DNA from 2 places in the Streptomyces sp. NPDC048504 genome. Region 1 is predicted to be linked to the other one. Evidence: riboswitches for the same ligand, from Rfam matches in the RefSeq annotation. Region 1 holds a riboswitch; the other holds the start of a gene.
The links. A riboswitch is a leader RNA that binds a small molecule or an ion and turns the genes downstream of it on or off. The one in region 1 is predicted to bind ZMP and ZTP.
Positions count from the first base shown of each region.

Region 1 (10,341 bases):
GAGATAGAAAGGCTGAGCGCGGTGGCCGGAGGAGTGGCGTGATGTGTTGTCGATTGGCTGCTGCGCCGTCGTGGCTGGTCGCGCAGTTCCCCGCGCACCCAAGGGGCGCCACCGCTGAACCGAGGGATCATCGCCATGGCTGATGAACTTGAACTCCTGCGTAACGCCAACCCGTTCACCAGCGACGGGTCCCTCTACGGCGACGGGCCGCTTGACCATCATGCCGAGCGTGGGCTCAACAGGCTGGTGTACGGACGGCGTTCGCGGCGGCGCCGGATGTTGTGGGGTCTCGCGGCCGCGACTGCCGTCGCTGCGACCGTGCTTGCTCTGGTGCTGGGCGGGCCGAGCAGTACCCCGGCGGTGGCGGCGCCGCGGGCGCTGACAGTGCAGGCGGGCTCCACGCCGGTGTCCCTGAAGCAGCTCGCCGCCCTCGCCGTGGCGACCGCGGTCGACGGAACTCCCGCTCTGCGCAGGGGAACTCACGTGCAGTCATGGAGTCTCGGCATGTCCGACGACAAGCCGCCGGTCACCATCCCCGAGGAACGCATCGTGCGCTGGAACGCGGACGACAGTCACACGGAACGTGTCGTCGAGGACGGGCATGTTCTCAAGGAGACGACGTTTCCGCCGAGTTGGAGCGATGTGCCGCCCGATGCCCGGCCCCCGCACGACGTGGCGGGACTGCGGGCGTACCTCCAGGAGACGGCGTACAGCAAGACGCCGTTGACCACCCCCGAACTCCTCGACGCCGTGGGGGTGTTGCTGGACCACTGGACGCTCGGGGCGCGTGAGTCGGCCGCGTTGGCGCGGCTGCTCGCGGGGGCGGACGGGCTGCGGCCGGTGGGGGAGGTGACCGACCGGCTCGGGCGGCACGGGCAGGCGTACGTCTATCAGCGGTCCGCGACCCGACTGATGCTGATCATGGACCCGGCCACCGGCGCCGTCCTCGGAATGGAGACCACCTTCACTAAGGACCAGCCCGAGTACGGCGTCAAGGCCGGGGACGTCATGGACTACAGCGCGTGGACGCGCTGATCACACCCCGAGCTGCCGGGCGGCGGCGGTCACCGTCTGTTCCAGGAGCGTGGCGATCGTCATCGGGCCGACGCCGCCCGGCACCGGCGTGATCAACGAGGCGCGTTCGGCGGCGGATTCGAAGTCGACATCGCCGATGTTGCCCGCGTTGTAGCCGGCGTCGATCACGACCGCGCCGGGCTTGATGTCCTCGCCGCGGATCAGCCGGGGGCGTCCCACGGCGGCGACCACGATGTCCGCCTCGCGGACCACCGCGGACAGGTCCCGGGTGCGGGAGTGGCAGTAGGTGACCGTCGCGTCGCGGGCCAGGAGCAGCATGCCGGCCGGCTTGCCAAGGATCGCGCTGCGGCCGACGACGACGGCCCGCTTGCCGGACGGGTCGACGTCGTACTCGTCGAGCAGCCGCATGATCCCGCCGGGCGTGCAGGACACGAAGCCCGGCAGGCCGAAGCTCATCGTCGCGAACGACGCGAAGGTCACGCCGTCCACGTCCTTCTCCGCCGCGATCGCCTCGAACGCGGCCCGCTCGTCGATGTGTTCACCCATCGGGTGCTGGAGCAGGATGCCGTGCACGGTCTCGTCGGTGGAGAGCGCGGTGAGGGTGGCGACCAGTTCGGCGGTGGTCGTGGTGGCGGGCAGTTCGACGTGCCGAGACTCGATGCCGGCCTTGCGCGAACGGTTCTGCTTCATCCGGACGTAGGTGACGGACGCCGGGTCCGCGCCCACCAGAACCGTCGCGAGACAGGGCGCCGTACCGGTGCGTTCCGTGAGGTCGGCGGCCTTCTTCGCGGTGTCCTCGACGATGCGCCGGGCGAGCGCGGTGCCGTCCTCCCCCAGTGCCTTAAGGGCCTGGGAGGTGCCCCCAGCCATGCCTGAGACATGATCCACTCCTGAGCTGGTTGACCAATCGCCCAGGCGCACGGCATCGACTCCGCGTGGGCCGCTCCACGGTGGTGCTCCACCTCAGCGCCAGTCACGACCCACGAACAGCCTAACCGACAGTCCTACGACAGCACGGGCCCGCTCAGCCACGCCGGAAACCCCGCGTCCGACCGGCAGGCGGCGGAAGCGAGTGGGACCGTGCCGCTCGCAGCGCCGACCCCAGCAGCGTGGCGGACGCTCGCAGTCCCGCCGCGGAGACCGGCGCCCGCCGTCGCGTCGCAGCGGAGCGGGCTGGTGCTGTGGTCGCCGAGAAGGTCCAGGTCAGACGGGTGTTGATCCGGACCTTCGGCACCAGCCTCGTTAGCCGTCCCATGCCTGGATCATGGTCTGCCGGGTGATCTTGCCGTCCTCCAGTAGAAGCATCGACTCGGCGAGGACACGGGCCCCGTCCGGGTACTGACACGATTCGCTGTAGGCGACCCGGTCCCCTTGTACGACGCATTCCTCCAGCTTGTGCGTCATGTCGCGGCTGTAGACGTCGGCGAGCATCGCGCCGATCTCGTCCCGGCCGTGCAGGACCTTGGGGTGACTGGGCTGGGTCTGGTGGTCGACGACGTGGATCTCGGCGTCGTCCGCGTAGAGCGACAGAAGTGTCGCCGCTGTGTGTTCCTCGATGCCCCGGCGCAGGGCTTCGGAGTCGAAGCCGGAGCGTGCCGCAGTGCCCATGGTGACCTCCTCGGAGGGGCGCGGCCCACACAGGAGCGAGCCGCGACGGGCCTCTCCTACGAGACTCCTCCGCCTCGCCGTGGTCGGCAAACCGGGAGGCGCGCTCCGCCTCACGGGTGAGCGGTGCCCGGTACCCGTGACCGCGCGAGGACCGGCCGCGTTGCTGAGGGCATGATCTCAACACGACGTATTGCCGCCGCCGTTGGTCTCGCCGTCGGGGTCACCGGCCTCGTCGCGCCGATGGCGAACGCCGCCGACGCGCCCGCCTTCAAGGACGGCAAGGTCAGCCCGGTCGCCCTGCTGGACTCGCTCGCGGTGAGCGAGATCCCCGCCGAGCACCGGGCGGAGGTCCCGCGGGTCGCCAGTCAGCTGCAGGGGCTGAACCACCTGAACGACCTCCAGCAGTTGCACCAGGTCACTGACATGGCCGCGCCGGTCACGGGACTCCTCCCCAGCATCGAGCCGTGAGCCCGCAGTACTGATCCCGCGGAGCACGCGGACCTTGAGGGCCGTCCGGAAACGGGCGGCCCTCAGCCGTTGCGCGGGATCAGCCCGCCGTCGCCAGGAACTGCGTCGCCGCCAGCTCCGCGTACAGCGGGTCGGCGGTCACCAGCTCCCGGTGCGTGCCCACCGCGCGGACCCGGCCCGCGTCCATCACGACGATCCGGTCGGCCATCGTCACCGTGGACAGCCGGTGCGCCACGACCAGGACCGTCGTCGTACGGGCCACATCGGCGACGGTGTCGCGCAGGGCCGCCTCGTTCACCGCGTCCAACTGAGAGGTCGCCTCGTCCAGGAGGAGCAGGCGGGGGCGGCGCAGGAGCGCGCGGGCGATGGCGACGCGCTGGCGTTCGCCGCCGGAGAGGCGGGTGCCCCGGTGGCCGACGAGAGTGTCGGCGCCCTTCGGGAGGCGGGCGACCAGGCCGTCGAGGCGGGTCGTCCTCAGGACGCGGGTGACGGCGTCGTCGTCGGCGTCCGGGTTGCCGAGCAGCAGGTTGTCGCGCAGGGAACCCGACAGGACCGGGGCATCCTGCTCCACATATCCGATGGCGGACCGGAGTTGGGTCAGTTCCCAGTCCGCGAGGTCCCGGCCGTCGAGGGTGATCGCGCCGGACTCGGGGTCGTAGAAACGCTCGATGAGGGAGAACACGGTGGTCTTGCCCGCGCCGGACGGGCCGACGAACGCCGTCATGCCCTGGGCCGGTACCTCGAAGGTCACGCCGTGGTGGACGTAGGGGAGGTCGTCGGCGTAGCGGAAGCGGACGTCGTCGAAGGCGAGTGCCGCGGGTTCGGCGCCGGGGGAGGGCAACTGGGCGGGCGGGGACGGGGGTTCGGCCGGGAGTCGGAGCGCCTCCTGGATGCGGGCGAGGGCCGCGGAGCCCGTCTGGTACTGGGTGATCGCGCCGACGACCTGCTGGATCGGCTGCATGAGGTAGAAGACGTAGAGGAGGAAGGCGACCAGCGTGCCGACGTCTATCGCGCCCGTCGCCACGCGTGCTCCGCCCACCGCGAGGACGGTGATGAAGGCGATCTGCATCGACAGGCCGGCCGTATTGCCCGCCGCCGCTGCCCACTTGGCCGCGCGGATGCTCTGCCGCCACGACTCCTCGGCCGCCGCGTGCAGGGTGCGCTCCTCGCGGTCCTCGGCGCCGGACGCCTTCACCGTGCGCAGCGCGCCGAGGATCCGCTCCAGCGAGGCACCCATCACGCCGATCGCGTCCTGCGCCTGCCGGCTGGCCCGGTTGATGCGCGGCACGATCACGCTGAGCACGGTGCCCGCGCCCACGATGACACCAAGCGTGACGGCCAGCAGCACGGGGTCGACGAGACCCATCATCACCACCGTCGCGACGAGGATGAGCCCTTCGGTGCCGAGGCCGACCAGTGAGTCGGTGGTGACCTCGCGCAGCAGCGTGGTGTCGGAGGTGATGCGGGCCATCAGGTCGCCGGGCTCGCTCCGGTCCACCGCGCTGATCCGCAGCCGCAGCAGATACGACGACAGGGCGCGCCGCGCACCGAGCACCACCGACTCGGCGGTGCGCCGCAGAACATACGAACCCAGCGCGCCCACCGCCGCGTTGGCGACCACCAGTGCCGACATCGCGAGCAACGCCCCGGTGATCGTCCGGTCGTGCGACAGATCGTCGATGAGCCCCCGCGCCACCAGCGGCAGCAGCAACCCGGTGCCCCCGGTGACCAACGAGAGCAGCGCGCCCGCCAACAGGGCCCAGCGGTGCGGTCGTACGTAGTCGAGGAGCAACCGCCAGGCCGGCGGACCGCTCTGAGTCCCTGCGATGCTCACGGCGCTCCTCGGGAGTCGGTCGGAACATTCAGGCTACGTCGGCCGCGATCGATCACGGTGATGGGCGGGGGCCGTGGCCGGGACGTCAGCGTGCCCTTACCGATCAGTCACGCGTAGGGTCGGAGGCAGGGACAACGGCGACGAAAGGGTTCAGGACCATGGCGCAGGAAGTACGCGGCGTGATCGCACCGGGCAAGAACGAGCCGGTCCGGGTCGAGACGATCGTCGTACCCGATCCCGGACCCGGTGAGGCCGTGGTGAAGGTACAGGCCTGCGGGGTCTGCCATACCGACCTGCACTACAAACAGGGCGGCATCAGCGACGACTTCCCGTTCCTGCTCGGGCACGAGGCCGCGGGCGTGGTGGAGTCGGTCGGCGAGGGCGTCACCGATGTCGCCCCCGGCGACTTCGTGATCCTCAACTGGCGTGCCGTGTGCGGGAATTGCCGGGCCTGTCTGCGCGGACGGCCGCAGTACTGCTTCAACACCCACAACGCCAAGCAGAAGATGACCCTCGCCTCGACCGGCCAGGAGCTCTCCCCGGCCCTGGGCATCGGCGCCTTCGCCGACAAGACCCTGGTCGCCGCCGGGCAGTGCACGAAGGTCGACCCGTCCGTCTCCCCGGCCGTCGCCGGGCTGTTGGGCTGTGGCGTGATGGCCGGCATCGGCGCCGCCATCAACACCGGCAACGTCGGGCGCGGTGACACGGTCGCGGTTATCGGGTGCGGCGGTGTCGGTGACGCGGCGATCGCCGGGTCCCGGCTCGCGGGTGCGGCGCGGATCATCGCCGTGGACATCGATGACCGGAAGCTGGAGAAGGCCCGCTCCATGGGGGCTACGCACACCGTCAACTCCAAGACGAGCGACCCCGTCGAGGCCATCCGCGAACTCACCGGCGGCTTCGGTGCCGATGTCGTCATCGAGGCCGTCGGGCGCCCCGAGACTTACAAACAGGCCTTCTACGCCCGGGACTTGGCGGGCACGGTCGTCCTCGTCGGTGTGCCCACGCCGGAGATGAAGCTCGAACTCCCGCTCCTGGACGTCTTCGGGCGGGGTGGCGCGCTGAAGTCGTCGTGGTACGGCGACTGTCTGCCCTCCCGCGACTTCCCCATGCTCATCGATCTGCATCAGCAAGGGCGCCTGGACCTGGCCGCGTTCGTCACGGAGACGATCCAACTGGACGAGGTGGAGAAGGCGTTCGAGCGGATTCACGGCGGCGACGTGCTGCGTTCGGTGGTGGAGCTGTGATGGCCGCTCGTATCGAACACCTCGTCACCTCGGGGCAGTTCAGCCTCGACGGCGGTACCTGGGACGTCGACAACAACGTGTGGATCGTGGGCGACGACCACGAGGTCGTCGTCATCGACGCGGCCCATGACGCGGACGCGATCCTCGCGGCGATCGGCGACCGCAGGCTGACCGCGATCATCTGCACCCACGCGCACAACGACCACATCGACGCGGCGCCCGAACTCGCGGACCGCACCGGCGCCACGATCTGGCTGCACCCCGACGACCTGCCCCTGTGGAAGCAGACCCACCCCGACCGCGACCCCGACGCCCACCTCGCCGACGGTCAGGTGATCGAGGCCGCGGGCGCCGACCTGAAGGTCCTGCACACGCCGGGGCACGCGCCCGGCGCGGTGTGCCTGTACGACCCCGGGCTCGGCACGGTCTTCACGGGAGACACCCTTTTCCACGGCGGCCCGGGCGCCACGGGACGGTCGTACTCCGACTTCCCGACGATCATCGACTCCATCCGCGACCGGCTGCTGACCCTCCCGCCCGAGACGAAGGTGCTCACCGGACACGGCGACTCGACGACCGTCGGGGCGGAGGCCGCACACCTGGAGGAGTGGATCGCGCGGGGCCACTGAGACACCGGCGAATACCCGACAGAGGGTGTCCGGCTTCTCCTGCACGATCGACATGACAGCGAGTCGAACGAGCACGGGAGGCCGGACATGCCGGGTCCACTGGAAGGCAAGGTCGCGCTGGTCGCGGGGGCGACGCGCGGAGCGGGACGCGGGATCGCCGTGGAACTGGGCGCGGCCGGCGCCACCGTCTACGTGACCGGGCGCAGCACCCGCGCCCAGCGCTCCGAGTACGACCGGCCCGAGACCGTCGAGGACACCGCCGACCTCGTCACGGCGGCCGGCGGCAGGGGTATCGCCGTCCCCACGGACCACCTGGAACCCTCGGCCGTCCGGGCGCTCGTCGACCGTATCGACGACGAACAGGGCCGCCTGGACGTCCTCGTCAACGACATCTGGGGCGGCGAGCACCTCTTCGCCTGGGACACCCCCGTCTGGGAACACGACCTCGACAACGGGCTCCGCATCCTCCGGCTGGCGGTCGAGACGCACGCGATCACCAGCCACCACGCGCTGCCCCTGCTCCTGCGCAGGCCCGGCGGCCTGGTCGTGGAGATGACCGACGGGACCGCCGAGTACAACCGCGACACCTACCGCGTCTCGTTCTTCTACGACCTCGCCAAGTCCTCCGTCCTGCGCATGGCCTTCGCCCTCGGCCACGAACTCGGCCCGCGCGGCGCCACCGCCCTCGCGCTCACCCCGGGCTGGCTGCGCTCCGAGATCATGCTCGACCAGTTCGGCGTACGCGAGGACAACTGGCGCGACGCCCTGGAACGCGTCCCCCACTTCGCCATCTCGGAGACCCCGCGCTATGTCGGCCGCGCCGTCGCCGCCCTCACCGCCGACCCCGAAGTGGCCCGCTGGAACGGGCAGTCGCTGTCCAGCGGCGGACTCGCCCCGGTGTACGGCTTCACGGACCTCGACGGCAGCCGTCCGGACGCGTGGCGGTACCTGGTGGAGGTGCAGGACGTGGGGAAACCTGCGGATGTGAGTGGGTATCGGTGAGGTGAGAGGTCAGACCCGCGTCACCGGCCAGCGTCCCGAGTGGCCCGGCGGGAGCGCCAGATCGTTCCGTACGGCGGCGTAGTAGCCCTCGCGCCTGGAGCGCTGACGATCCATCAACTCCCGCCAGGCCTCGGGGTCGTGGGTCTCCGCACGCATGAACCGCTCCATCTCCATCACCGCGCCGACCCACGCCCGGGCCTTGTCCACCACCTCCGTACTCCCCAGCAGAAGCAGCGCCTCACCGGGCGGATCCCGGTCCACGGTCGCCTCGGCCAGCAGCGGTTCCGCCTCGGCCGGGGACAGCGGGTGCGGATGCGGGTCGTTGCCGAAATGGGAGGCGACCCGGTAGGTCAGGGTCACGGACTTCTTCAGGGTCCTGGCGTACTCGGCGTACACCTCAAGCCGCCGCTCCTCCCAACGGGCGTCCCGCTCACGGCGGAACCTCGCCCGATCGCCCCGCACGATCGCCACGTACGAGCCGAGGGCGCCGATCACGACACCGATGAGCGCGGGAAGTTGCTGGATGAACGCGTTCATGTCCGCACGCTATCTGCCGAGTTGATCGTTCCGGCAGTACGTTCGGCCGCATGACTGACACAACGCGCTTCGAAGGGTACGGAGTTCTCGTCACCGGTGCGGCCCGCGGCATCGGCGCGGCCATCTCCCGGCGGCTCGCGGAGGAGGGGGCGCGGGTGCTGGTGACCGACGTCGATCTGCCCGAGGCGGAGAAGACGGCGGCGGCACTGCGCGAACTCGGGCTGGCGTCGGAGGCGTTCGGCTGTGATGTGGGGGACCGGGAGGCGGTGGAGCGGGCCGTCGCCCGGGCCGTCGAGTCCTTCGGGGCGCTCGACGTTCTCGTCAACAGTGCCGCGCACTGCACGCCCGACCTCCCGCTCTTCGAGGACGAGCCCGAGGACAAGTGGGCCGGCGACCTCGACATCACGCTGACGGGAACGTACCGGTGCTGCCGTGCCGCTCTCCCGCACCTGGTCGCCTCGGGACGCGGGGCGATCGTCAACATCGGTTCCGTGAACGGCGCTCAGGACTTCGGCAACCATGCCTACAGCGCGGCCAAGGCCGGACTCACCTCGCTGACCCGCACCCTCGCCGGGCACGCCGGCCGACGCGGTGTGCGGGTCAATCTGGTGATGCCGGGCACGGTACGGACCTCCGCGTGGGAGGGGCGCGACGACGAACTGGACGCCGTCAGCGGGCTGTTCCCGCTGGGCCGGGTCGGTGAGCCCGAGGACATCGCCGCGGCCGTCGCGTTCCTCGCCTCGCGGGACGCATCCTGGATCACCGGAACCACCCTCGCCGTCGACGGAGGGCTCACCGCGGTCAACACCGGGTTCCGGCTGTCCCTTTCAGAGCGCGGGTCCAAGGCGCAGTGAGGCGAGCGCCGCCAGCACCCGGTCCGTATCGGCCTCGGACGTACGCCAGTTGCTGAACGCGGCGCGCAGCGCGGGTGTCCCGTCGTAGACCGTCGGCGTCAGGAACGCCTCGCCGGTGGCGGCCACGGCCTCCGCGACGGCGGCCACCCGTTCCTGTGTGGGGTTCTCGGCGAGGGTGAAGCAGACGACGTTCAGCCGGACCGGTGCGGACAGCCGCAGGCCCGGGAACGCGGCGATGCCCTCGCCGAGGCGGTAGGCGAGAGCCACGTTGCGCTCGACGATCTCGCGGTGCCCGGCACGGCCGTAGGCCATGAGGGAGAACCACGCGGGGAGGGCGCGCAGGCGCCGGGAGTTCTCGGGGGTGAGGTGGAGGAAGTCCGGGTCGCCGGTCGGCGGGCCGAGGTACGGGGACGCGTTGTGGAACACCCTGGTCTGGAGGTCGCGGCGGCGGGTGAACTGGACGGCCGCGTCGTAGGGCACGTTGAGCCACTTGTGGAGGTCGACGCAGACCGAGTCGGCCGCGTCGAGGCCGTCGACGAGGTGGGCGTACGCGGGGGAGAGCGCGGCGAAGCCGCCGAACGCGGCGTCCACGTGCAGCCAGAAGTCGTGCCGTGCCTTGAGGGCGGCGATCGCCCGCAGGTCGTCGAAGTCGACGGTGTTCACCGTGCCGGCGTTCGCGACGACGATCGCCGGGCGGCCCTTCAACTCGCTGAGCGCGGCGTCGAGTTGGGCCACGTCGACGGCCTCGCGGTTCCCGGCGAGCACGGGCACGTACCGCATCCGGTCGCGGCCGATGCCCAGCACGGACAGCGCCTTCGGGACGCTGGAGTGCGGGCTGCCGGAGAGCACGTCGACCGGGCCGAGCGCGGCGGCCCCGTCCTGCGACACGTCCACGCCCCGGCGCTCGCCGAGCCACTCGCGGGCGACGGCGAGACCCACCGTGTTGGACACGGTCGCACCGGTGACGAAGGCCCCGGAGTGCGCCTCGCCCAACCTGAACAGCTCGCGCAGCCAGCCCACCGTCTCCCGCTCCAGCGCCGCCGCCCAGGAACCGGCCGCACCGGACACGTTCTGGTCGTACGCGCTGGTCAGCCAGTCCCCGGCGACCGACGCGGGCGTGGCGCCAC
Region 1 is NZ_JBICXA010000008.1:340,794-351,134, forward strand. It holds gene ACGFY9_RS22200 (RNA polymerase sigma factor) at 1-42, shown strand, start outside; gene ACGFY9_RS22205 (CU044_5270 family protein) at 136-1,035, shown strand; gene ACGFY9_RS22210 (bifunctional 5,10-methylenetetrahydrofolate dehydrogenase/5,10-methenyltetrahydrofolate cyclohydrolase) at 1,036-1,905, opposite strand; ZMP/ZTP riboswitch at 1,938-2,022, opposite strand; gene ACGFY9_RS22215 (nuclear transport factor 2 family protein) at 2,278-2,643, opposite strand; gene ACGFY9_RS22220 (hypothetical protein) at 2,815-3,111, shown strand; gene ACGFY9_RS22225 (ABC transporter ATP-binding protein) at 3,191-4,945, opposite strand; gene ACGFY9_RS22230 (S-(hydroxymethyl)mycothiol dehydrogenase) at 5,104-6,192, shown strand; gene ACGFY9_RS22235 (MBL fold metallo-hydrolase) at 6,192-6,821, shown strand; gene ACGFY9_RS22240 (SDR family oxidoreductase) at 6,909-7,823, shown strand; gene ACGFY9_RS22245 (hypothetical protein) at 7,833-8,360, opposite strand; gene ACGFY9_RS22250 (SDR family NAD(P)-dependent oxidoreductase) at 8,411-9,214, shown strand; gene ACGFY9_RS22255 (pyridoxal phosphate-dependent decarboxylase family protein) at 9,188-10,341, opposite strand, start outside.

Region 2 (10,341 bases), on a different contig from region 1:
CGGCGGACCCCGCGGTCGCCACGCTGGAGACGGAGCGCCGCGCGGCCCTGCTCTCCGCCCTGGACCAGCTGAGCGAGGAGCACCGCCTGGTCGTGACCTACCGCTATCTCCTGGAGATGGACGAACCGGAGACGGCCCAGGCCCTGGGCTGGCCACGCGGCACGGTGAAGTCCCGGCTGAACCGCGCGCTGAGGAAACTCGGGCGGTTGCTGCCGGATTTCCAGCCTCGGGAAGGGGGTGATGAGGGTGAGTGACGGGCGGGAGTCCTACGACGGTGAGGGCGCCGGTGAAGGTGCCGATGCGGGTGAGGGCGCCGGGTGCCGGCGGGTGGGCCGCGATGGGCGCACGGATGCCGCTCGGTTGCCCTCGGAGCTGCGGGCGTTGGGGCGTTCGCTGGACGCGCGGGGCGGTGGCGAGGGCGAGGCCGCCGGATCCGAGTCGATGGTTGAGCGGGTGCTGGCGCAGATATTGGCCGAGCAGATCCCGGTCCCCGTGCAGGAGTCCGGGCCGACCGGGATCCGGGCGCGGCTGCACGCCGTCCGGCGCTGGATGCGGCTGCGGCGGCGGGCGCTGGTGGCGGCCCTGTGCGGTGTGCTGACGGTGCTCGTGCTCACGCCTCCCGTACGGGCGGCGGTCTTCGACTGGTTCGGCTTCGGCGGGGTCGAGGTGCGGTACGACCCGTCGGCGGTGCCCTCGGCCGGGGCCGAGGTGCCCGGGTGCGGGCGGTCGGTGACGCCGGCGCAGGCCCGTCAGCGGGCGGGGTTCGAGCCGGTGGTGCCGGACGCGTTGGGCGTGCCGGACGCGGTGACGGTGACCGGCGAGCCGCAGGGACGCTTTCTGGTGAGCCTGTGCTGGCGGGAGGACGGGCACACGGTCCGGGTCGACGAGTATCCGGCGCGGCTGGACCCTGGCTTCGTGAAGACGGTGCGCGAACCGCCGGAGTGGCTGTCGCTGGGCGGGACCGTCTCGCCGGACGGCATACAGGACCCGGCGCTGTGGTTCGCGCGACCGCATCTGCTGAGCTTCTGGCTGGTGGACGCGGAGGGGGACCGTTATACGCGGGAGGAGCGGACGGCGGGGCCGACGCTGCTGTGGACCCATGCGGTCGGTGGGGTTCCCGGCGGGGATCTGACGTTCCGTCTGGAGGGCGTGGGGTCGAAGCGGCGGGCCTTGGAGATCGCGCGGTCGCTCGACCGGCGCGGGTAGGGCGACCTGTGCAAGTGGCGCGAACTGTGCGAGTAGCGCGGGTAGTTCAGACAGCGCGGGTGGGGTGGGAACCTCGGCGGGTCGAGCGGTGTACCAGAAGTGACAGGCGGCTCGCGGGCGGGCCGTACGGGGATCGGCTGGTTGGGGGTTCGGGTGTACGGAGGCGGAAGTACGGGCGGGGCGGGCGGGGTCACGGGCGCGACGCGCGGGAGTGCGGGTGGGGTTCGTGAACTGGCGGCGCTGAGCGGGGCGTTGGCGATGACGCTGGCCCTGATGGTGTGGGGTGCGTCGGATGCGGCGGCGGGTGGACCGACGAGCGTGCTCGTGACCTCGCCGGAGAGCGGGCAGGCCACCGCGCTGTACTACTCGGACGAACAGTACGGAGAACTCCAGCAGTTGCTCGGGCCGGAGGGCAAGGGCACCCGCGACAAGCCGCCCGAGGCCGATCTGGCCCACGCCCGCCAGATCAACGTCACCTGGCTGGCGCACGACATATCACCCTGGCGGATCGACCGGGTCTTTCCCGTCGAGTCCCGGCCGCAGGCGGTCTGGATCCACACGGCGGCCGACGTGTCGGAGAACACGAACCTGAACGGCTATTGGCACCGGGCCGGGCAACCCGCCCAACTGCGCGCCCTCTTGAAGAAGTTGGGCGTGACGGGCAAGGGCACCGGCGACGGATACTCCGGCATCTTCCCGGCGCCGTGGCAGTCGACCGAGCCCGCTCCGGCAACTGTCGCACCTGACGCCGACACGGGGACGGGAGCGGGGACGGGGACCACCACGGTGCGAGTCTCCCTGCCGGACAAGGGACACCGCACCGACTGGTGGTGGGCGATACCGGGTGCGGCGGCCGGAGGGGCACTGGCCTTGGTTCTGCGGCCGTTCGCCTCGCGGCTGGCGTTGGACCGGTGGCGGAAGGGGCGGGAGCCGGGGCCCAGGCAGGAGTTGCGGGACGTGTGAGGGGCGGCAGGAGACGGAGGGGGAGGAATGGAACTCGGGAGGGGACGGGCGAGGTTGCGGAGTCTGTGCCTCGTGGCCGGGCCGGTGCTGGTGGCCCTCGTCGGGATGCACCAGGTCCAAGCGGCTCCGCTCCGGGACATCCCTGATCTGGCGCTGGTCGTGGCGGGTGACACCGGCCGGACCGAGACGTGGCGCTCCGGGGAGTCGTCGTTCGCCCGCCTGTGGACGTTGTTGCAGCCGACGTACGCGGGGACGGAGCGGGTGTCGCAGGAGTGGGAGGCGGGCCGGTATCCGGCGGTGCGGATCACCGTGGTGTGGGGGCTGACCGGGGTCGGGGGCTGGCCGCGGACGAGTCGGGCTCCGGGTGGTGATGCGGCGGTGGAGCGGGAGGACCAGTTGTTCGTGGCCTCGGACGGCACACCGTGGGTGCGGACGGATCCCGCTCCGGAGGTGGCGGACGACGACATCCGCTGGCATCGGGCGCCGCGCGCGGTCTTCGCGCAGTTGGATCGGGCGGGGGTGCTCGGCGGAACCGGCGCCGAGGGCAAGGCAGTTGGGGGTCGGCCTCAATCTGCGGGGCTTACCGAGCCTGTCTGGTGGGCGGCGGCGGGTGCGGCCGTCGGGATCGGCGGCACGCTGCTGATACGCCGCGCGGCGGCCCGGCGTGAGGCCGGACCGCCGCGCGAGGAACCACGACAGGAACTCATCGATCTGTGAGAGTCGCCGGTCTTTGACAACTCAAAAGAGTGAGCGTGGGTCAGCCGAGGTCGATCTCCGGGTACAGGGGGAAGCCGGCGACGAGGTCCGTGGCGCGGTGGGAGATCTCGTCCGCGACCTTCGGGTCGAGGATGTGCTGGGCCTTGGACGGCGCGCCCTTGCTGGTGGTGCCGGGTTCCGTGGTGGTGAGGACGCGGTCGATGAGGCCGGCGACCTCGTCCATCTCTGCGGTGCCCAGGCCGCGGGTGGTGAGGGCGGGAGTGCCGATGCGGATGCCGGAGGTGTACCAGGCGCCGTTGGGGTCGGCGGGGATGGCGTTGCGGTTGGTGACGATGCCCGAGTCGAGCAGGGCGGCCTCGGCCTGGCGGCCGGTGAGGCCGTAGGAGGAGGCGACGTCGATCAGGTTGAGGTGGTTGTCGGTACCGCCGGTGACGAGGGTGGCGCCCCGGCGCATCAGACCGCCCGCCAGCGCACGGGAGTTGTCGACGATGCGCTGGGCGTAGTCCTGGAAGGAGGGCTGCCTGGCCTCGGCGAGGGCGACGGCCTTGGCTGCCATGACGTGCGGGAGCGGGCCGCCGAGGACCATCGGGCAGCCGCGGTCGACCTGGTCCTTGAGGGAGTCGTCGCACAGGACCATGCCGCCACGCGGGCCGCGCAGCGACTTGTGGGTGGTGGTGGTGACGATCTGGGCGTGCGGGACCGGGTCGAAGTCGCCGGTCAGCACCTTGCCCGCGACCAGACCGGCGAAGTGCGCCATGTCCACCATCAGGGTCGCCCCGACCTCGTCGGCGATCTCGCGCATGATGCGGAAGTTCACCAGGCGCGGGTAGGCGGAGTAGCCGCCGACGATGATCAGCGGCTTGAACTCACGGGCGGAGGCGCGCAGTGCCTCGTAGTCGATGAGGCCGGTGACGGGGTCGGTGCCGTAGGAGCGCTGGTCGAACATCTTGCCGGAGATGTTGGGGCGGAAGCCGTGGGTGAGGTGGCCGCCGGCGTCCAGGGACATGCCGAGCATGCGCTGGTTGCCGAAGGCCTGGCGGAGTTCGGCCCAGTCGGCGTCGGAGAGGTCGTTGACCTGGCGGACGCCCGCCTTCGCGAGGGCCGGGGCCTCGACGCGGTCGGCGAGGATCGACCAGAAGGCGACGAGGTTGGCGTCGATGCCGGAGTGCGGCTGGACGTAGGCGTGGCGGGCGCCGAAGAGTTCGCGCGCGTGCTCGGCGGCGAGGGACTCGACGGTGTCGACGTTGCGGCAGCCGGCGTAGAAACGGCGGCCGATGGTGCCTTCGGCGTACTTGTCGCTGAACCAGTTGCCCATGGCCAGGAGGGTGGCCGGGGAGGCGTAGTTCTCGGAGGCGATCAGCTTGAGCATCTCGCGCTGGTCGGCGACTTCCTGGCCGATGGCGTCGGCGACGCGCGGCTCGACGGCGCGGATCACATCGAGGGCGGCGCGGAAGGCGGTGGACTCGTTGGAAAGGGGCGCGGAATTGTCGGGCATGGGGACCTCCGGACGTGGCGTTCGGCGTTCTCGGTACGGCCCAGGCGCACGGCACACATTCCAGCTCGGGCCGCTCCCCGATGGTCGGTCCCATCCCAGCGCGCCAGTCACGGCCCGCCGGTCAGCCTACCGGGCGTGCCGGACGGTGCGGCTCCTGCGTCCACCATGCGGGCGAGGATAGGAAAGGGGCACCCTCACCCCCGGGAGACGCCGTGACCAGTACCGAAGCACTCATCGCCGCCGCCGACGCGCACACCGCGCACACCTACCACCCGCTGCCGTTGGTCGTCGCCACCGCCGACGGTGCGTGGATGACGGACGTGGAGGGGAGGCGCTGTCTCGATCTGCTGGCCGGCTATTCGGCGCTCAATTTCGGGCACGGCAACCCGCGGCTGATCGCGGCGGCGAAGGCGCAGTTGGAGCGGGTGACGCTGACGTCGAGGGCATTCCACCACGACCGGTTCGGCGCGTTCTGCGAGCAGTTGGCCGAGCTGTGCGGCATGGAGCTGGTGCTGCCGATGAACACGGGCGCGGAGGCGGTGGATACCGCGCTGAAGACGGCTAGGAAGTGGGGGTACCAGGTCAAGGGCGTGCCTGAAGGGCGGGCGAAGATCGTGGTGGCGGGCAACAACTTCCACGGCCGTACGACGACAATCATCAGCTTCTCGACCGACCCGGAGGCGCGGGCGGACTTCGGGCCGTACACGCCGGGCTTCGAGATCGTGCCGTACGGGGATCTCACCGCGATGCGGGCGGCGGTCAGTGAGAACACGGTGGCCGTGCTGTTGGAGCCGATCCAGGGCGAGGCGGGGGTGCTGGTGCCGCCAGCCGGATATCTGGCGGGGGTACGGGAGTTGACGCGGGAGCGGAACGTGCTCTTCGTCGCCGACGAGATCCAGTCGGGGCTCGGGCGGACGGGGCGGACGTTCGCGTGCGAGCACGAGGGGGTGGTGCCCGACATGTATGTGCTCGGGAAGGCGCTGGGCGGTGGGGTGGTGCCGGTGTCGGCGGTGGTGTCGAGTGCGGAGGTGCTGGGGGTGTTCCGGCCCGGGGAGCACGGGTCGACGTTCGGCGGGAATCCGCTGGCGTGTGCGGTGGCGCTGGAGGTGATCGCGATGCTGCGGACGGGCGAGTACCAGGCGCGGGCCGCGGAGCTCGGGGAGCATCTGCACCGGGAATTGCGGCAGTTGACCGGTACCGGCCGGGTGACGGCGGTGCGCGGGCGGGGTCTGTGGGCGGGGGTCGACATCGCCCCGGCGGTCGGGACGGGCCGGGAGATCTCGGAGAGGTTGATGGACCGGGGCGTCCTGGTGAAGGACACTCACGGGTCGACGATCCGGATCGCGCCGCCGCTGATGATCAGCCAGGAGGACCTGGACTGGGGGCTGGCCCAACTACGGGCGGTGTTGGGGATCTAGGACCGTGCGGGTCCGGGGCATCTCCAGAGATCGGTGAGAGGCCCCGCACAGAAGGCCCGTGGCGATCTCCCCTCCCCTAGAGTCACTTTGTGCTCTTTGGAATGGTGTGCGCGCTCGGCGCGGCGGTCTGCTTCGGTACGGCGACGGTGCTGCAGGCGGTCGCCGCGCGGGCGGCCACGGCGGGTGGGGGCGGGGACGCGGCGCTGTTGCTGCGGGCGCTGCGGCAGTGGCGGTATCTGGCGGGGCTGGGGCTGGACGGTCTGGGGTTCGTGTTCCAGATCGCGGCGCTGCGGTCGCTTCCGATCTACGCGGTCGGGGCGGCGCTGGCTTCGAGCCTCGCGGTGACGGCGGTGGTGGCCGCGCGGCTGCTGAAGGTACGGCTCAGCGGCGTGGAGTGGGGAGCCGTCGGCGTGGTGTGCGCGGGACTGGCGATGCTGGGGCTGGCATCCGGGGCGGAGGGGCACCAGGACGGGTCCACGGCGTTGAAGTGGGCGATGTTGGCGACGGCGGTGGCGGTGTTGCTGCTCGGGCTGGTCGGGGGGCGACTGCCGGAGCGGGGGCGGGCGTTGACGCTGGGGCTGGGGGCCGGGTTCGGGTTCGGGGTGGTCGAGGTGGCGGTTCGGTTGATCGACTCGTTGAAGCCCTCGACACTGGTCGGCAATCCGGCGACGTACGCGCTGCTCGTCGGTGGGGGCGCCGCGTTTCTGCTGCTGACGACGGCCCTGCAGCGGGGGTCGGTGACGACGGCCACCGCCGGGCTGGTGATCGGGGAGACGATCGGTCCGGCGCTGGTGGGGGTGGTGTGGCTCGGGGACCGTACGCGGGACGGGTTGGAGTGGCTGGCGGTGCTGGGGTTCCTGGTGGCTGTGGCGGGGGCGTTGGCGTTGGCGCGTTTTGGTGAGGCGCCGGCGGAAGCAGCCGACGAAGCTCCCGTGGAAACGGCGTAGGCCAGGCCAGGGGAAGACGGCGGCGTAGGTCACGGCAGCACCCTGCACAGCGCCTCCACCGCCCCCGCCCACGCATGGTCCGGCGGCGTGCCGTAGCCCACCACCAGGGCGTCCAGTGGGTCGGCGAGGGCCTGTTCGTGGCGGTAGAAGGACAGGGAGTGGAGGGCAAGGCCCTGCCAGGCGGCGGCTTGGACCACGGACTGTTCGGTGCCGGGCGGGAGGCTCAGGACGGCGTGGAAGCCGGCCGCGATGCCGGTGACGTGGACGTCGGGGGCGTGCTGGGCGAGGGCGTCGACCAGGGTGTCGCGGCGGCGGCGGTAGCGCAGGCGGGCGGCGCGGACGTGGCGGTCGTAGGCGCCGGAGGTGATGAACTCGGCGAGGGTCAGCTGGTCCAGGACGCCGCAGGTGTCGATGCCGCCCTTCGCCTGCGCGACCTCCTCCATCAGTGAGGGGGGCAGGACCATCCAGGCGAGGCGGAGGCCGGGGGCGAGGGACTTGCTGGCGGTGCCGAGGTAGACGACGTGGTTCGGGTCGAGGCCCTGGAGGGCGCCGATGGGCTGGCGGTCGTAGCGGAACTCGCCGTCGTAGTCGTCCTCCAGGACCAGGCTGCCGGTGCGTCGGGCCCAGTCGACGGCGGCGGAGCGGCGGTCGTGGTGGAGGGGGACGCCCATGGGGAACTGGTGGGCGGGGGTCAGGAGGACCGCCGCTTCGTCCGTCAACTGGCCTGGGTTCGTGCCCAGTTCGTCGAGGGGGAGCGGGCGGGTGCGCAGGCCGGCCTCGTTCAGGATCTGCCAGTGGACGGCGAGGCCGTAGGACTCCACCGCGATCGTGTGGGCGCCGCGGGTGCGCAGGACGGCGCCGAGGAGGCGCAGGCCGCTGGAGATGCCCGCGCTGATCAGGATGTGCTCGGGGTCGGCGCGTACGCCGCGGGCGCGGGAGAGGTAGGCGGCGAGGGCGGTGCGGAGTTCGACGCGGCCGCGTGGGTCGCCGTAGCCGAGGGCCTGGTAGGGGGCGTTGGTGAGGGCGCGGCGGGCGGCCTTGAGCCACTCGGTGCGAGGGAAGGCGGCGAGGTCGGGGGTGCCGGGGACGAGGTCGTAGGTGGGGCTGTTGCGGAGGCGGCGGGGCGGGGTCGTGTCCGTAGGCGGGACGATGGCGCGTTCGGCGACGCGGGTACCTGAGCCCTGGCGGGCGGTGAGCCAGCCCTCGGCGACCAGGTCGGCGTACGCGTCGGCGACCGTGTTGCGGGCGATGCCCAGGTCGGTGGCGAGGGAGCGGGAGGAGGGCAGCCGGGTGCCGGGGGCGAGGCGGCCGGTGCGGACGGCGTCGCGCAGGGCGTCCGTGAGGCCGCGGCGGACGCCGGTGCTGGTGGCGGTCGGTTCGACATGCAGGTCGACGCCGTAAGTGGCCCAAGATTTCGCCATGGAAATGGACCATACTCCTGGGCTGCCTGACTTCTAGAGTCGAGACATGACCACAGCACAGGAAACTCCTTACGCCCACGAGCACAGCCCCCGCCTGAACTGGGCCGAGCATGCGCCCGAGGTCTACAAGGCGATGGTCCGTCTCGACATCGCCGCCCGGCGGGGCCTCGACCCGAAGCTGCTGGAACTGGTGAAGATCCGCGCCTCGCAGCTCAACCACTGCGCGTACTGCCTCGACATGCACACCAAGGACGCGCTCGCGGCGGGCGAGAGTGTGGAGCGGATCATTCAGCTCGGCGCGTGGGAGGAGTCGCGGCACTTCTACACCGAGAAGGAGCTGGCGGCGATCGAGCTGACCGAGGCGGTCACCGTCATCACGGACGGTTTTGTGCCGGACGAGGTGTACGCGCGGGCGGCCGAGCAGTTCGAGGAGGCCGAGCTGGCTCAGCTGATCGCCGCGATCACGGTGATCAACGCGTGGAACCGGTTCGGGGTGAGCACGCGGATGGTGCCGGGGCACTACAAGGCGGGACAGTTCAAGTGACGTCGCCCGCACGGGTGTTGGGCCGTGAAGTCCGGGGGTGTCGGCCGTGAGCAAGGTCGAGCTGTTCCGGAGTCTGCATCGGCGGCGGCTGCCCGGTGATCCGCTGGTGCTGCCCGGGCCCTGGGACGCGGTGAGTGCGCGGGTGTTCGTGGAGGCCGGGTTCACGGCGCTCGCCACGCCCAGCGCCGGGGTGGCCGCCTCGCTCGGGTACGAGGACGGGGCGACGCCGGCGGACGAGATGTTCGCGGCGGTCGCCCGGATCGTGCGGGCCGTGGACGTGCCGGTGTCGGCGGATGTCGAGGGCGGGTACGGGCTCGCGCCGAAGGAGCTGGTGGAGCGGCTGCTGGAGGCGGGGGCGGTGGGGTGCAACCTTGAGGACTCCGACGGCGGTGTGCTCAAGGACCCGCGGCGGCACGCGGACTGGCTGGCCGAGGTGCGGGCGGTGGCGGCGGAGCGGTTGTTCGTCAACGCGCGCGTCGACACCTTCCTGCACGGTGACGGGAACCCCGAACGGGCCATCGAGCGGGCCGCGTTGTACGTCGCGGCGGGCGCCGACTGCGTCTATCCGATCATGGCTCCGGCGGATGTGCTGCCGTTGCTGCGGTCCGGTATCCAGGGGCCGGTCAACGTGCTCGCGCGGCTGGAAGGCGAGGGCCCCTCGCCCACCGCACTCGGTGAACTCGGGGCCACGCGCATCACGTTCGGGCCGGGGCTCCAGCGCTGGGCGGCACTCGCGCTCAAGGAGAGGGCCGTGGAGCTGAAGCGGTGAGCGGGGTCAGGACAGCCAGGCCTTCCAGGTGGAGGGGTGGCTGTCCACCCACTTCTTCGCGGCGTCGGCCGGGGACAGTTTCTGGTCGGCGATCATCAGGGAGACCTCGTTCTGGTCCTCGGTCGTCCACGTGAACTTCTTCAGGAAGGCCGCCGCCTTGCCGCCGCGCTTGGCGAAGTCCGTGTTGAGGTACTTCTGCAGCGGGGTGTGGGGGTAGGCGCAGGCGACCTTGGCGGCGTCGGCGTCGCAACCCTCCTTGTAGGCGGGGAGTTCGACCTCCGTCATGGGGACCTTCTTGAAGAGCCACTGGGGGGCGTACCAGTAGGTGAGGAAGGGCTTCTTCTCCTTGGCGAACTGCTTCATCTGGGTGATCTGCGCGGCCTCCGAACCGGCGAACACCACCTGGTAGTTGAGCTTCAGGTTCGTCACCAGGGCCTTGTCGTTGGTGACGTAGGAGGGCGAGCCGTCCATCAACTGGCCCTTGCTGCCGCTCTCGGCGGTGCGGAACAGCGAGGAGTACTTGTTGAGGTTCTTCCAGTTCGTGATGTCCGGGTGCTGCTTGACCAGGTAGGTCGGGACGTACCAGCCGATGTGCCCGGTCACCCCGAGGCCGCCCGCCCGCGTGATCGTCTTCTTGTCGTCGACGTAGCGCTTCTCCTGGTCGGGGTGGCCCCAGTCCTCCAGGATCGCGTCGACCCGGCCCTGACTGAGCGCGTCCCACGCGGGGACCTCGTCGACCTGGACGGTGTCGACGCGGTAGCCGAGCTTGTGCTCCAACAGGTACTGCGCGACGGCCACGTTGGCCTGTGCGCCCACCCAGGACTGGACGGAGAGGGTCACGGTCTTGGCGCCCTGCGCGTT
Region 2 is NZ_JBICXA010000014.1:40,981-51,321, forward strand. It holds gene ACGFY9_RS30975 (RNA polymerase sigma factor) at 1-254, shown strand, start outside; gene ACGFY9_RS30980 (hypothetical protein) at 241-1,206, shown strand; gene ACGFY9_RS30985 (hypothetical protein) at 1,306-2,169, shown strand; gene ACGFY9_RS30990 (hypothetical protein) at 2,197-2,886, shown strand; gene ACGFY9_RS30995 (glycine hydroxymethyltransferase) at 2,927-4,381, opposite strand; ZMP/ZTP riboswitch at 4,413-4,502, opposite strand; gene rocD (ornithine--oxo-acid transaminase) at 4,594-5,799, shown strand; gene ACGFY9_RS31005 (hypothetical protein) at 5,901-6,746, shown strand; gene ACGFY9_RS31010 (PLP-dependent aminotransferase family protein) at 6,776-8,167, opposite strand; gene ACGFY9_RS31015 (carboxymuconolactone decarboxylase family protein) at 8,214-8,711, shown strand; gene ACGFY9_RS31020 (isocitrate lyase/phosphoenolpyruvate mutase family protein) at 8,758-9,480, shown strand; gene ACGFY9_RS31025 (ABC transporter substrate-binding protein) at 9,487-10,341, opposite strand, start outside.
Region 2: another riboswitch for ZMP and ZTP. It lies ahead of ACGFY9_RS30995 (glycine hydroxymethyltransferase); the one in region 1 lies ahead of ACGFY9_RS22210 (bifunctional 5,10-methylenetetrahydrofolate dehydrogenase/5,10-methenyltetrahydrofolate cyclohydrolase).